2 regions of the Paenibacillus sp. FSL R5-0636 genome follow, and region 1 is predicted to be linked to the other one. Evidence: riboswitches for the same ligand, from Rfam matches in the RefSeq annotation. Region 1 holds a riboswitch; the other holds the start of a gene.

Region 1 (6,357 bases):
GTATTTGCAAAAGAAACAACATCTTCAGTTACGGTCTGAGCCCATACAGGTGAGAAAAAAGTCAGAAATAAAACGAATGAAGTTACAGTTAACAGCAGCGTTTTCTTAATGGGAAGCCCTCCTTAAATATATTTGTTGAAGCCATGAAGTCCCCATCTCCAGGTTCTATCGTAGCTGGAGCCACCTTTAATGTTGGTGTATAACATGGAGGTTTTTGTGCCCCCACTCGGGTTCATGTGTTGAATCCAATCATTTCCACTATATGTGTCGTACCCATAGATAACTACTGCGTGCCCGCCACCGGTAGCACTATTCCATTTCCAGCTTACATATATAGGACTGCCAACATTATCAATCTGGTTTTTTACATCGCTGTAAGATAGTGCTCCTGTATGATTCCAACTGGAGACACCATAATCATGAATGCCTTCTTGAACAGTTCCATAAGATTCACTCTCGTCTGTTGTACAGCCGGAGGTTCCCTTCACATGATCATAAAAAGAACATTGGCTTACAGAGATTCCGTAATATTGAAGTATGGTAACGCTAGTCGCAGCCCAGCACCAATTATTCTTAGCTTGTGTAGCTGTAGGGTAGCCAATTAAATTAGTCGCATATGCTTGGGAAACAAAAGAAAAAAGAAAGACTGAAACAAAGGTTCCAACAAGCATCAATCTCTTTTTTAAAGATAGTTTCATGAATGGAATCAGCTCCTTATTATGGATTAATATTCCTTTTAATAACGCTATTAAAATACCATATATTAACTTATGTGTAAAGTTTAAATATTTTTTCGTTTTTATAATAGATTCTACACATTTGATATGGAGAGGGGGATACTGATATGGATAAGGAAATATTGATGCTCGTAGGAATACGTGCTCCAATGATCCAAAGCAAGCCATTCATAACAAAAGCCACTCCGCTAAGGAATGGCTTTTCTTCATTTACTCTGCAATTACTAGTTACAACTGAGGTTCCTTGCTAACTAGGTTTGCTTTCTTTTCAATCATGAGCTTGTTTTTCGTGGGCATAAATAATGTTATAACAAATGCGGCAACGGATAAAATCATCATGAAGTAGTAGGCGTCACTTGCCCCAAGAATCGATGTAAGGGATTTAAAGATCTCAGGAGTAGCGGAGGGATTATTCTGCATCAGTGTAGTTGCATGACTGGTTGCCTGCACTGTATAAATTGTAATTACGACAGCAGTGCCAATGGCCCCGGCAATTTGGCGAACGGTATTATTCACAGCTGTACCATGAGTGCCAAGTTGTTTGGGCAACGCATTTAGTCCGGCTGTATTGAGTGGCATAGTAATGAAGCTTAATCCAATTCGCAGGCCTATGGTACGAATCATTAGATAAGTATACGTGGTCGATTCAGATAAATCTGTTACCGCCCACATAGATGGAATAATAAACAATAGGCCAATGATGAACAGCGGTTTCGCACCGAAACGGTCGTATAATTTACCGGTGACGGGTGACATGAACGCATTTACGAGTGCGCCCGGCAACAATAGTAGTCCTGCATCAAATGCTGTAAACCCGCGACCATTCTGCAGATAAATAGGCAATAAAATCATATCTGCGTACATCATCATCGTGATTAATACGTTAATAAGAGATGTCATCGTAAACACTTTATTTTTGAAGACCGACAGGTTTAGCAGTGGATCATCAGATTTGACTTGTCGAAGACAGAATACGGCTGTTACCACGACCCCAATCCCTAAGGTCAGGATCACGATTACATCATCCCAGCCTTTACTTCCTGCACTACTGAAGCCGTATAAAATTAAGCCGAATCCGACGGTTGATAAAAGAACACTTACCACATCAAGCTTCGACTTAGACGTCTCAGATACATTCACTAAATACTTGAACGCCAACGTTATAACAATGAGGACAAGTGGAATAAGCCCGATAAATAACCAGCGCCAAGAGTGGTATTCGACAACAAAACCCGCGAGCGTTGGCCCAATAGCAGGAGCGAATATCATCGCCAGCCCAAGCAGTCCCATAGCGCTGCCACGTTTTTCAACGGGGAAGATCGCGAGCACAACACTCATCATGAGCGGCATTATAATCCCTGCACCGGCAGCTTGGATCATCCGTCCGATTAAGAGTAGACTAAAGCTCGGCGCTGCTGCACAAATTATAGAACCGATTAATAAAAATGACATGGCACTTATAAATAATTGCCGTGTTGTAAAACGTTTCATTAAATAGGCCGTAATCGGAATCAAAATCCCGTTGATCAGCATAAATCCTGTTGAAATCCATTGTACGGTTGTTGCTGTGACATCAAAAACATCCATCAAACTACTTAAGGCGACATTTAAAAGCGTCTGATTGAGTGTGGATAAGAAACAACCAAAGATTAAGATGGTTAATAAGATCCCTTTATTTATGTTCTTAGTGTCTTCTTGCATGTTGCAGTCCTCTCTTCATTGCTTTTTCGACATAGTGTCAATAAAATAAATCATATCAGGATTTAAAAAGTATTCCTATTTGCAATTTTATTGAAAATGTCGACTAATCGACAGAATAGGCAAATTAGTTGATGAAAGGCCATTTAAACGATAATAGAGGGATGAAATGACTGAACATAAAAGAGTTGACCCACGAGCCATTCGCTCAAAAAAGATGTTGAAAAACGCTGTTTTTTCATTATTGTCCGACAATGTGGAGATTTCGCAATTGACCGTCCAAAAAATCGCCAACCGCGCGGAACTAAATCGCGCAACGTTTTATTTGCATTATGAGGATATTAACGATTTATTGCGCCAGATCGTACATGAAATCTTCGATGACCTATCCATGAAGGTTGAACCGCTATTACAAATGAAGAGCAACAACGAACAGGAGCAGCTGATCACCTTTTTAAATTATTTTTTTGAATACCGGAAAGTTTTTGCTGTATTGATTGAGCATAAAGGCTTCAAAAACCACTTGACCAACCTGTTAAAAAATACTGTCGAAAAACGAAGAAACGCGAGGAACATTGACTCTACTAAGGAGGTAGTCTCCGTTGATATTATTGCAGCCTCACTACTGGGGATTATTATGTGGTGGATTAAGGATGGCAACCAATATAGCGCTGAATACATAGCGGGGCAAATTACCTTGATGTATAAAAGAAGATATTTATAAGGGCTTTTATGATATATTCAAGTAAAGTTTGAGTCCCTAGCCAATATTCATAAAAAAGGAAGTGCGAACAATGGATTTAGAAACGGTCATGCAAGAGCTTGAAGCTCTCGGCAAGGAACGCACCAAGAAAATATATCTATCCAATGGCGCGCACGAACCGCTTTTTGGTGTGGCCACAGGCCAGATGAAGCCTATCTTCAGAAAAATAAAACATAATCAACCCTTGGCCGAGCAGCTTTATGCTACGGGAAATTACGACGCTATGTATTTTGCCGGGGTGATCGCGGAGCCTAAAGCAATGTCAGAGTCGGATTTTGAGCGGTGGATTGCTGGGGCTTATTTCTATATGCTATCGGACTTTGTGGTGGCAGTAACGTTGGCGGAGACGGATATTGCGCAAGAGGTTTCTGATAAATGGATTGCAAGTGATATAGAGTTGAAAATGTCGGCGGGCTGGAACTGTTACTGCTGGCTGCTCGGAAATCGCCCGGACAGTGAATTTTCCGCAGAAAAATTGGCCGCTATGTTGGAGCTTGCTAAAAATACGATTCATGATGCCCCTGAACGAACGAAATACGCAATGAACAATTTCATCTACACTGTGGGCGTATCCTATCTGCCGCTTCATGATAAAGCGGTTGAGATTGCAAAGGAAGTTGGCCCGGTGGAAGTCCATACCGGTAGTACAAAAAGCAAGATTTTGAATGCTTCAATTAATATTCAAAAGGCAGTTGATAAATCGCAGCTGGGCTTCAAACGAAAACATGTAAGGTGTTAGTCAGTCATGGAGTGCTAAGGAGAGCGTATTGAAGGTTGTGCCTGCAGACAGAAGAATTGGCGGCTTGGCTGACAAGCCCTTAATTGTGTGCAATAAAAGTTAATGGAACAATAATAAAGCGGTAATTAATGTTATTGACAAAATATTTGACAATGATTAGTATTGAAAAATATTAAAAATGAAGTTAGCGACATAAAAATTAAATAATTCGCAAGCTATGATTGCTATGGATCACACTATAGCAGGAGCAGCTTCTGGAGAGACCGTGGGGGAATCCCCCGGCGCCGAAGGGTTCACAATCTCAGGCAAAAGGACAGAAGAGTACTAGATAATTCATTTGTTATTCTGATCATCGTCAGAATAAATAAATGTATTTTATTTATTATTCTTATACCTAAGAGATTGGAGCGTATCCAATCTCTTTTTTGTTATCATTTTCACTTGTTATTTTTTTCACATAAGGGGGAGTTCGAAATGGCAGCACAAGAATTAAAGAGAGATTTAGAGAATCGACATGTTCAGCTCATTGCGATTGGTGGAACCATCGGTACCGGATTATTTTTAGGATCTGGAAAAGCTATACAGCTGGCAGGACCATCGATCATTTTTGCTTATTTAATCGTGGGTATCGCTATTTTCTTTGTGATGAGGGCATTGGGAGAACTTCTGTTGTCAAAAGCAGGTTATCAATCTTTTACAGACATTGCCGAAGACTATCTTGGACCGCGGGCGGCGTTTGTAACTGGATGGACCTATTGGTTTTGCTGGATCATGACGGCTATGGCCGATATTATAGCTGTTGGGGTCTATGTACAATATTGGTTTGATATCCCGCAATGGATACCCGCAGTCATTTGTTTAATTATTTTATTAGGACTCAATTTATTAACTGTAAAAAGCTTTGGCGAATTGGAATTTTGGTTTGCTTTAATTAAGGTAATCACTATTCTCGCGTTAATTGCCATAGGGGTAGTTTTACTGGTGATTGGATTCAAAACAACTACCGGAACGGTTGCGCTCAGTAATATTTGGGCACATGGGGGAGTATTTCCAAACGGGATTTCCGGGTTCTTACTTTCATTTCAAATGGTTGTGTTTGCTTTTGTGGGTGTGGAATTGGTGGGGGTATCAGCAGCGGAAACATCCAATCCAGAAAAAACTATCCCATCGGCGATTAATAAAATACCTTTGCGAATTCTATTTTTCTACGTGGGTGCTATTATTGCCTTATTATGCATCAACGCTTGGACAGAACTAAACCCGGCAGAAAGTCCTTTTGTTAAAACATTTAGTTTAGTGGGGATTCCGATTGCCGCGGGGGTTATTAATTTCGTTGTATTAACTTCAGCTGCTTCCGCTTGTAACAGCGGGATGTTCTCAACAAGCCGGATTCTATACAATCTAAGCAGAAATGACCAGGCTCCAGCCAACTTTGCAAAGCTTAATAAAAATCATGTGCCAAGTAATGCTTTATTCATATCCACGCTTGTCTTATCTGTAGGGGCTTTGTTGAGTAAGCTGATTCCGGAGACGGCCTTTGGCATCGTGACAACGATTAGTGCCATTTGTTTCATCTGGGTTTGGGGCGTCGTTCTAATTTGCCATTTGCGATATAAAAAGACGAAGCCGGAATTGCAGGCCAAATCAAAATTCAAGGCACCGTTCACACCTTTTGTGAATTATGTTGTTCTAGCCTTGTTTGCAATCATACTCATAATTATGCTGTTTGCTGATGAAACTCGTCCGGCATTATTGTTGACGCCTTTATGGTTTATTTTATTATTTGTTTTGTATTCGATAAATAGAAGAAAGAGGGAAAGAGATAATAAAATAATCAGGACCGAAACACCTCTCTAGTTTATGAGGAAAGCTTTAACCGGCGCAGAAGCCGTGGTTATATTCAACCGCGACTGGGCAGGGAGCCCTTGCCGGTTTCAAGCGTTCCTACATGGACGTTTGCTTAAAGAATATGCAAAGTTAAACAGAAAACCGGAAGATACTGTTAAAATGGTATCTCCCGGTTTTTTAATTTTTTACAAACTATAATATCATCGAGTTTACAGTTTTTTTCAGTTATTGTTTATTACTATTTCAACTGATATAATTCTTATTTCGACAATAAGTTTACAAGTAAGATAACTATCGTAATGGTAAAATCAATTTAAAAGTGGTGAATTCATGAGAGAGTTCTACAGTCGGGTGAATCGAAAAACCTATTACATATTAATGTTAATGATCATCGTTCTTATGATGTTTGGATTGATACTATCTACCCTAGAGTTAGATGGGATTGATTTTGGTTATATCATTCATTTTTTATGTGTGGCGTTTCTAACGGTTTGTTTATGGATTTACCCTAAGCATGAGACACATACTTTTAGAAAGATTATCATTCTATTTGGATTTGCGTATTTTTATAC
Region 2 (6,357 bases), 440 kb from region 1:
CAGGATAATCACGACCCAGATCATAACCCCCAAGATAACCTTCCTTCAGCAGCTTCGAATTAATAGAGGCCACACTGCTGCCTTCAGGAAGCTTCACGACAAATTCGTTAAAGAATGGGGAGGAGAAGGCAAGTTCAGCACCTGTTAGTCCGCTGAGTTTATTAGCAGCGTAATGGCTTTTGCGAATATTTAGCTCGCCTACTTCACGCATGCCTTCTTTGCCCATAACGGACAAGTAGACGGATGCGCAGAGAGCCAGCAGCGCCTGATTGGAGCAGATATTCGATGTCGCTTTTTCACGACGAATATGCTGCTCACGCGCTTGAAGTGTAAGAACGAAGCCACGTTTACCGTTACGGTCTACCGTTTGGCCAACGATCCGGCCTGGCATGCGGCGCATCAGGTGATCAGCTACGGCAAAGAATCCGCAAGTTGGACCCCCGAGAGAAGCTGGAATACCAAGTGGCTGAGCATCACCCACTACGATGTCGGCTCCAAGTTTGCCCGGAGTTTCAAGTACACCTAGAGCTATTGGGTTCGCGCTGACTACAAGAAGACCTTTAACCGCGTGAATCAGCGGCTCAACCGAGCGAAGATCCTCGATGCTGCCGAAGAAGTTAGGCGATTGAATAAGCACTGCGGCAGTATCTCCATCGATAGCTTCAGCGAGTTTAGCTTGATCGGTAACACCGTCTTTATAGTCAATCTCCACCACCTCCAGACCCCAAGCATTAGCCGAAGTACATAGCACTTGGCGAGCCTCAGGATGAACGGTACGGGAGACGATTAATTTTTTGCGTTTGGTAGCACCAGCCGCGAGAACCGCTGCTTCGGATAAAGCTGTAGCGCCATCATACATACTGGCATTGGCAACTTTCATACCGGTTAGTTCGCAAATGTAGGATTGGAATTCGAAGATCGCTTGCAGCTCACCTTGGCTGATCTCCGGTTGATAAGGAGTGTAGGCAGTGTAGAATTCAGAACGGGAAATGACATGGTTGATGACCACAGGGATGTGATGATCGTATAATCCGGCGCCGAGGAAGCTGGCGTGAGAATCAAAGTCGGCATTTTGGTCAGCCAAACCTTTCATGTGGCGCAGCAGGGCGTATTCATCGAGTGGTTCAGACATCGGCATAGTGCCTTGGTAACGTACCGCTTCAGGAATATCGGAGAACAGCTCATCTATAGACTGAATCCCGACGGCCTCCATCATCTCTACGCGGTCCTGTTCTGTCATGGGCAGATAACGGTGCTTCATTAAGGTTTCACTCCTTGGCTTTTTTAAAATATAAGAAAGTACAATTTTCACGCTATACTTTATCCTTCTATTTCTCGCTTAAAAGCTCACCGTCCTTATATGGACGCTAAAGGCGTTTATACTTGTAAAAAGGGGCCTTGATCACTACAGCCTTAAGCTGCTTGCCGCGTATCTCTACGTAAACCTCTGTGCCTATTTCACTGTAAGCAGCATCAATCAAAGCCAACCCCAGGTTCCGTTTCAGCGTAGGGGACTGTGTTCCGGTTGTGACCTCACCAATCTTAACCCCATCTGCCCAAACAGGATAATGGGAGCGTGGAATGCCTCGATCAATCATTTCTAGGCCGACAAGGCGACGGGGAATCCCAGCTTCTTTTTGCTGTATTAGTGCATCGCGTCCGATAAAGTCTATTTTGTCCAGCTTCACGAAGAACTGTACTCCTGCTTCAAGCGGGGTGATGTCAGCGGATAGCTCCTGACCGTACAGTGGTAATTTTGCCTCAAAACGCAGGGTATCCCGTGCACCCAGTCCAGCAGGTGTTAATCCGTGAGGCGCGCCTGCAGCAAGCAGTCCGTTCCATAACGTTTCTGCACCTTCCAGCGAAGCGTAGATCTCGAAGCCATCTTCACCGGTATAACCCGTACGGGAGATAAGTACCTCTACACCGCAAACGGTGGCGCGTTCGATGAAATGGAAAGGCTTGAGTGTTGAAATAGGAGCATCAGTAACTTCCGCGAGAATGGTCTCTGCCAGAGGACCCTGCAAGGCGAGCAAAAGCGTCTCGTCAGAGACATTAGTGAGCGTGACTTCGCCGAATTCAGAGGTCAAATGCTCTTGCAGCCACTGGAAGTCTTTGTCGATGTTGGAGGCATTAACGACGAGCATATAATGCCCTTCGCTTAGGCGATACACGAGTAGATCGTCGACAACTCCGCCATTTGGATAACAGAGCAGTGTATATTGTGCCGCACCATCCGTGAGACGGCTGACATCATTGGTTGTCATTTTTTGCAAAAAGGCTTCTGCACCGCTCCCAATCACCATGAATTCACCCATATGCGAGACATCGAACAGCCCAGCCTGCTGGCGAACGGCTTCATGCTCTTTTACGATACCTGTAAACTGTACTGGCAGCTCCCAGCCACCGAAGTCAATGCATCTGGATTCCGCATAAGCGGAATAGAGATCATAAAAAGGTGTTCTTCTCAAAGCATCCATGTCGTCACTCCCCTTGATCTGATCTGATTACATACGAAAAAAGGACAGGCAGAAGCAATCATGCATAAATGCACAAATCGCTTTCTGCTCTGTCCTTTGTACCTGAGAGTTACCCTGCCGTAACTAGCTTGCAGGTTTCCCCGTTGGTGATCTGACGCATCTAGCCTTGCGTCTGATGCTCTCCAGAGATACGTCCGACAAAGGTCCTTTTGCCTGAGAGATTCACCCCTGTTAGGGCTTACTCCTTCGGCGCCGTCTTCAAGTGAGACAGTCTCTCCCTATGCCATCATCCGCAACTATATTTATTTCAAATATAAGAAAGTATATGGTTCACATTATACATTATCCTTATATTTCTCCGAGAAACGGTTATTGTCTATAAAAAGACGACAACGTCGTTTCTTCTTGTATGTCTCCATTAAACGGGTATAGTCGGGCGCTGTCAACAAGAAAACGTCGAAAAAATGACAAATTTAAATTTCCTGTTAGTAATATTGACATTGTGAGCCGGGATAACTTAGGCTATAACTAAATTTAGAACTCCAAATTGGAAATGAGGCGGCTTGAAATGAGTGAAGTATTAGACAACCTTCTTTACAGCGAAGAGCATGAATGGGCACAGCAAGTAGAAGGACGAGTAGTACGTGTTGGGATTACGGACCATGCTCAGCATTTATTAGGCGACATCGTATTTGTTGAGTTTCCTGAGGTAGGATCAACCATTTCGGCCGGTGACAGCGTAGGCAGTATCGAATCCGTTAAGACGGTATCGGAATTGTATTCGCCCGTCTCTGGGACGGTTACCAAGGTGAATGATGGATTAGAAGCTAGTCCGGAGCTTATCAATGATCAGCCATATGGCGGGGGTTGGATTTTTGAGATTGAAGTTGATGGAGAATATGCTGATGCTGTAAAAGGTCTGTTAGATGCAGCCGGTTATAGCGCGTTAGTTGCTGAATAATTGGAAATTGGGGACGGGAAATAGTCTGATCAAGTGTGATGTTTTTAGCAGCAAGTTTCTGTGATTTGGGGACTTGCTGTTTGTGTTTCTTATGTAGATTGTGCGAGTATTCGTAAACTCAATCGAATGGTTTGAGGGTCTAGTGGAGTATGGAATTAGGGAAAACCTCCCTCATTTTAGACGATTATAGCGTGAGAGTTAGGATTTTAGGGAATTCCTCCCTAATTATCTCGGTAAAACCACTATATCAGACTAAAAAGAGTAATAATCAGGGAGAAATTCCCTCATTCCGCGATTGGATACGATATTAGGTGAAAAATCAGGGAGGTTTTCCCGAATTAAATTAGGTGAAACCCCATTATTGGTCAATGTGGCAATTGAAATGGCCTTAGCCGCCGAACTTAGCTCTGAGCACAAACAACTATATTTTTATTCCACCTCTTGAAGCTGTCGAAGGACAATGATCTCTACGCGTCGATTTTTCTGTTTGCCTGCTACCGTAGTATTATCTGCTGTTGGTCGGGTATCGGCATAACCTGCATATTGAAAAGTGTCCGGGTTCAGTCCTTCATTATCTAAGAAAAAGCGCAGCACAGAAAGCGCACGAGCACCCGATAGCTCCCAATTGTCGTTATAACGTGAAGCTGATGACACTGGTGTATTATCCGTATGTCCTTCAATGCTGATCGTTGCCCCGATATCTTTGAATAAGCCAGACAACTGCTGAAGAGCAGGAAGGGCTGGTGACTTCACATCTGCTTTACCCACATCAAAAAGAAAACGGTCGCTGAGCGTGATTTCTATGCCCTGCGGTTTGTCGGCTACAAATATTTGTTCACCGAGATTATTCTCCTCCACATAGTGGGTGATCACACCCATTAACTCAGCAAGCTTCGCCTCTTGTTCTCGAAAAGCCAACTCCCGTGCTGAAGGTGTTTCATTCTCCGTTTGTTTATCAGAACCGTCATTTGGTTTTGCAGTTGCGTTCGCATTCCCATCTGTACTCTCTGGTTTGTTGTCAGGGGTCTTTCCAGCATCTAAAATACCATCTCCGCCTTCAAGAACAGTGCTGCTCGACTTGAAAGTCTGGGATAAAGAGCCGGTTACGATATTGTATTTGTCAGTGTCCAGGCTGCTCATCGCATACAATATAACGAAAAATATAAGTAAAAGCGTAATTAGATCTGCGTAAGTAATCATCCAACGATCACGGCTTTCTCGATTCTCTACCCGCCGTTTGCGCCGGTCTCTTTGTCTCATATAAAACCTCTTGCTTCTGCACGGTCATCTGTGGTGGTATCTGAAATGAAGGAGTTCAGTTTTTTACGCACCAGCAGCGGATGATCCCCGTTTTGTAGAGAAAGAATGCCTACTAGCAGCATCTCCATGCTATGCAGCTCACTTTGGCTGCGGGATTTGATTTTGGAAGCAATGGGTAAAAATATTAGATTAGCGATGGCTACTCCGTACAGTGTTGCAGTGAACGCTACTGCGATAGAGGTACCTAGATTTGATGGGTCTGTAAGGTTGCCCAGTACCCTAATGAGTCCCATAACTGTACCGATGATCCCCATCGTTGGAGCATATCCGCCAGCGGCTTCAAAAATCTTGGCGTAGCTTTCATGCTTCAATTCTTTCGCATCCATTTCCAATTCCAAAATCTGTCTTACCTGCTCAGGGTCAGTGCCATCGACGATAAGCAACAGTCCTTCGCGCGTAAAGGAATCGGGATGTGCTTCCGCTTGTTTTTCGAGCATTAAAACGCCGCCGCGGCGGGCCACTGTGGCCATTGCGATAAGCTCTTCTGCCTTCTCTTCATCACGTTCAGGATTGCGGCCAAAAGCCATGCGCAGAGCGGTGGGAATGGAGCGTAGCTTAGCTGCCGGGAAGCTGATCATTACGGCGGCAATCGTACCTCCAAATACAATCAAAGCTGCATTAAGCTGCAGCAGTCCGGAAAGGCTTCCGCCTTCCCAGAGGTAGCCGCCGATTAGCGCAGCCAGTCCGGCCACTAGGCCGATTATTGCGGTAATATCCATGCTTCAAGCTCCTAACATTTCTGTGTATTATGGTTTGCATCGATCTAAGCAACACTGTATAATGAACGGGAACACATATTCTTATCTTCCATATTTTTTACTATCGTATGGAGAGAGAAGATTCAGACAACAATTATAATATATTAATCTAGTTTAGACGATAGAGGGGAGACGGGCAAATGAGTGATATTGTCGTCAGTACGAAGACTTTTGAATTGGAGTCCGAGTATACACCCCAGGGCGATCAGCCTCATGCCATAGATGAATTACTACAAGGCATCCGGCAGGGTAAGAAGCACCAGACGCTGCTGGGAGCGACAGGTACAGGGAAGACCTTTACTGTCGCGCAAGTTATTTCCAAATTAAATCGCCCCACGCTGGTTATTGCGCATAACAAGACACTGGCTGCCCAGCTGGCAAGTGAGTTTAAGGAGTTTTTCCCGAATAATTCGGTAGACTATTTCGTCAGCTACTACGACTATTACCAACCAGAGGCGTACATTCCCTCCTCCGATACTTATATTGAGAAAGATTCCAGTATTAACGAAGAGATTGATAAACTTCGCCACTCCGCGACAAGCTCCTTGTTCGAACGGCGTGACGTTATTATTGTAGCGAGTGTGTCTTGTATTTACGGTCTCGGTTCACCAATGGAATACGGAAGCTTGCTGTTGTCCTTGCGGGTTGGGATGGAGAAGCCGCGCAATGAGATTCTGAGCAGACTGGTGGATATTCAATACCAGCGCAATGATATCAATTTTGTACGCGGAACATTCCGTGTACGTGGTGATGTGGTTGAAATCTTCCCGGCATCTCAGGGTGAACATGCGATTCGCGTTGAATTGTTTGGCGATGAGATTGAGCGGATCACTGAAAT

Evidence for each region. Region 1 has a riboswitch for glycine ahead of MKX34_RS31700 (amino acid permease). Riboswitches for the same ligand answer to the same signal wherever they lie in the genome.
Region 2: linked by a shared signal. The riboswitch ahead of gcvT (glycine cleavage system aminomethyltransferase GcvT) and the one ahead of MKX34_RS31700 (amino acid permease) in region 1 are both predicted to bind glycine.

The regions. Positions count from the first base shown of each region.
Region 1 is NZ_CP150232.1:6,951,883-6,958,239, reverse strand. It holds gene MKX34_RS31725 (C39 family peptidase) at 123-698, opposite strand; gene MKX34_RS31720 (hypothetical protein) at 845-988, shown strand; gene MKX34_RS31715 (DHA2 family efflux MFS transporter permease subunit) at 966-2,438, opposite strand; gene MKX34_RS31710 (TetR-like C-terminal domain-containing protein) at 2,605-3,159, shown strand; gene MKX34_RS31705 (DNA alkylation repair protein) at 3,230-3,937, shown strand; glycine riboswitch at 4,182-4,264, shown strand; gene MKX34_RS31700 (amino acid permease) at 4,412-5,794, shown strand; gene MKX34_RS31695 (HAMP domain-containing sensor histidine kinase) at 6,170-6,357, shown strand, end outside.
Region 2 is NZ_CP150232.1:6,510,903-6,517,259, reverse strand. It holds gene gcvPA (aminomethyl-transferring glycine dehydrogenase subunit GcvPA) at 1-1,261, opposite strand, end outside; gene gcvT (glycine cleavage system aminomethyltransferase GcvT) at 1,368-2,480, opposite strand; glycine riboswitch at 2,672-2,770, opposite strand; gene gcvH (glycine cleavage system protein GcvH) at 3,049-3,441, shown strand; gene MKX34_RS29825 (flagellar motor protein MotB) at 3,871-4,701, opposite strand; gene MKX34_RS29820 (flagellar motor protein) at 4,698-5,480, opposite strand; gene uvrB (excinuclease ABC subunit UvrB) at 5,660-6,357, shown strand, end outside.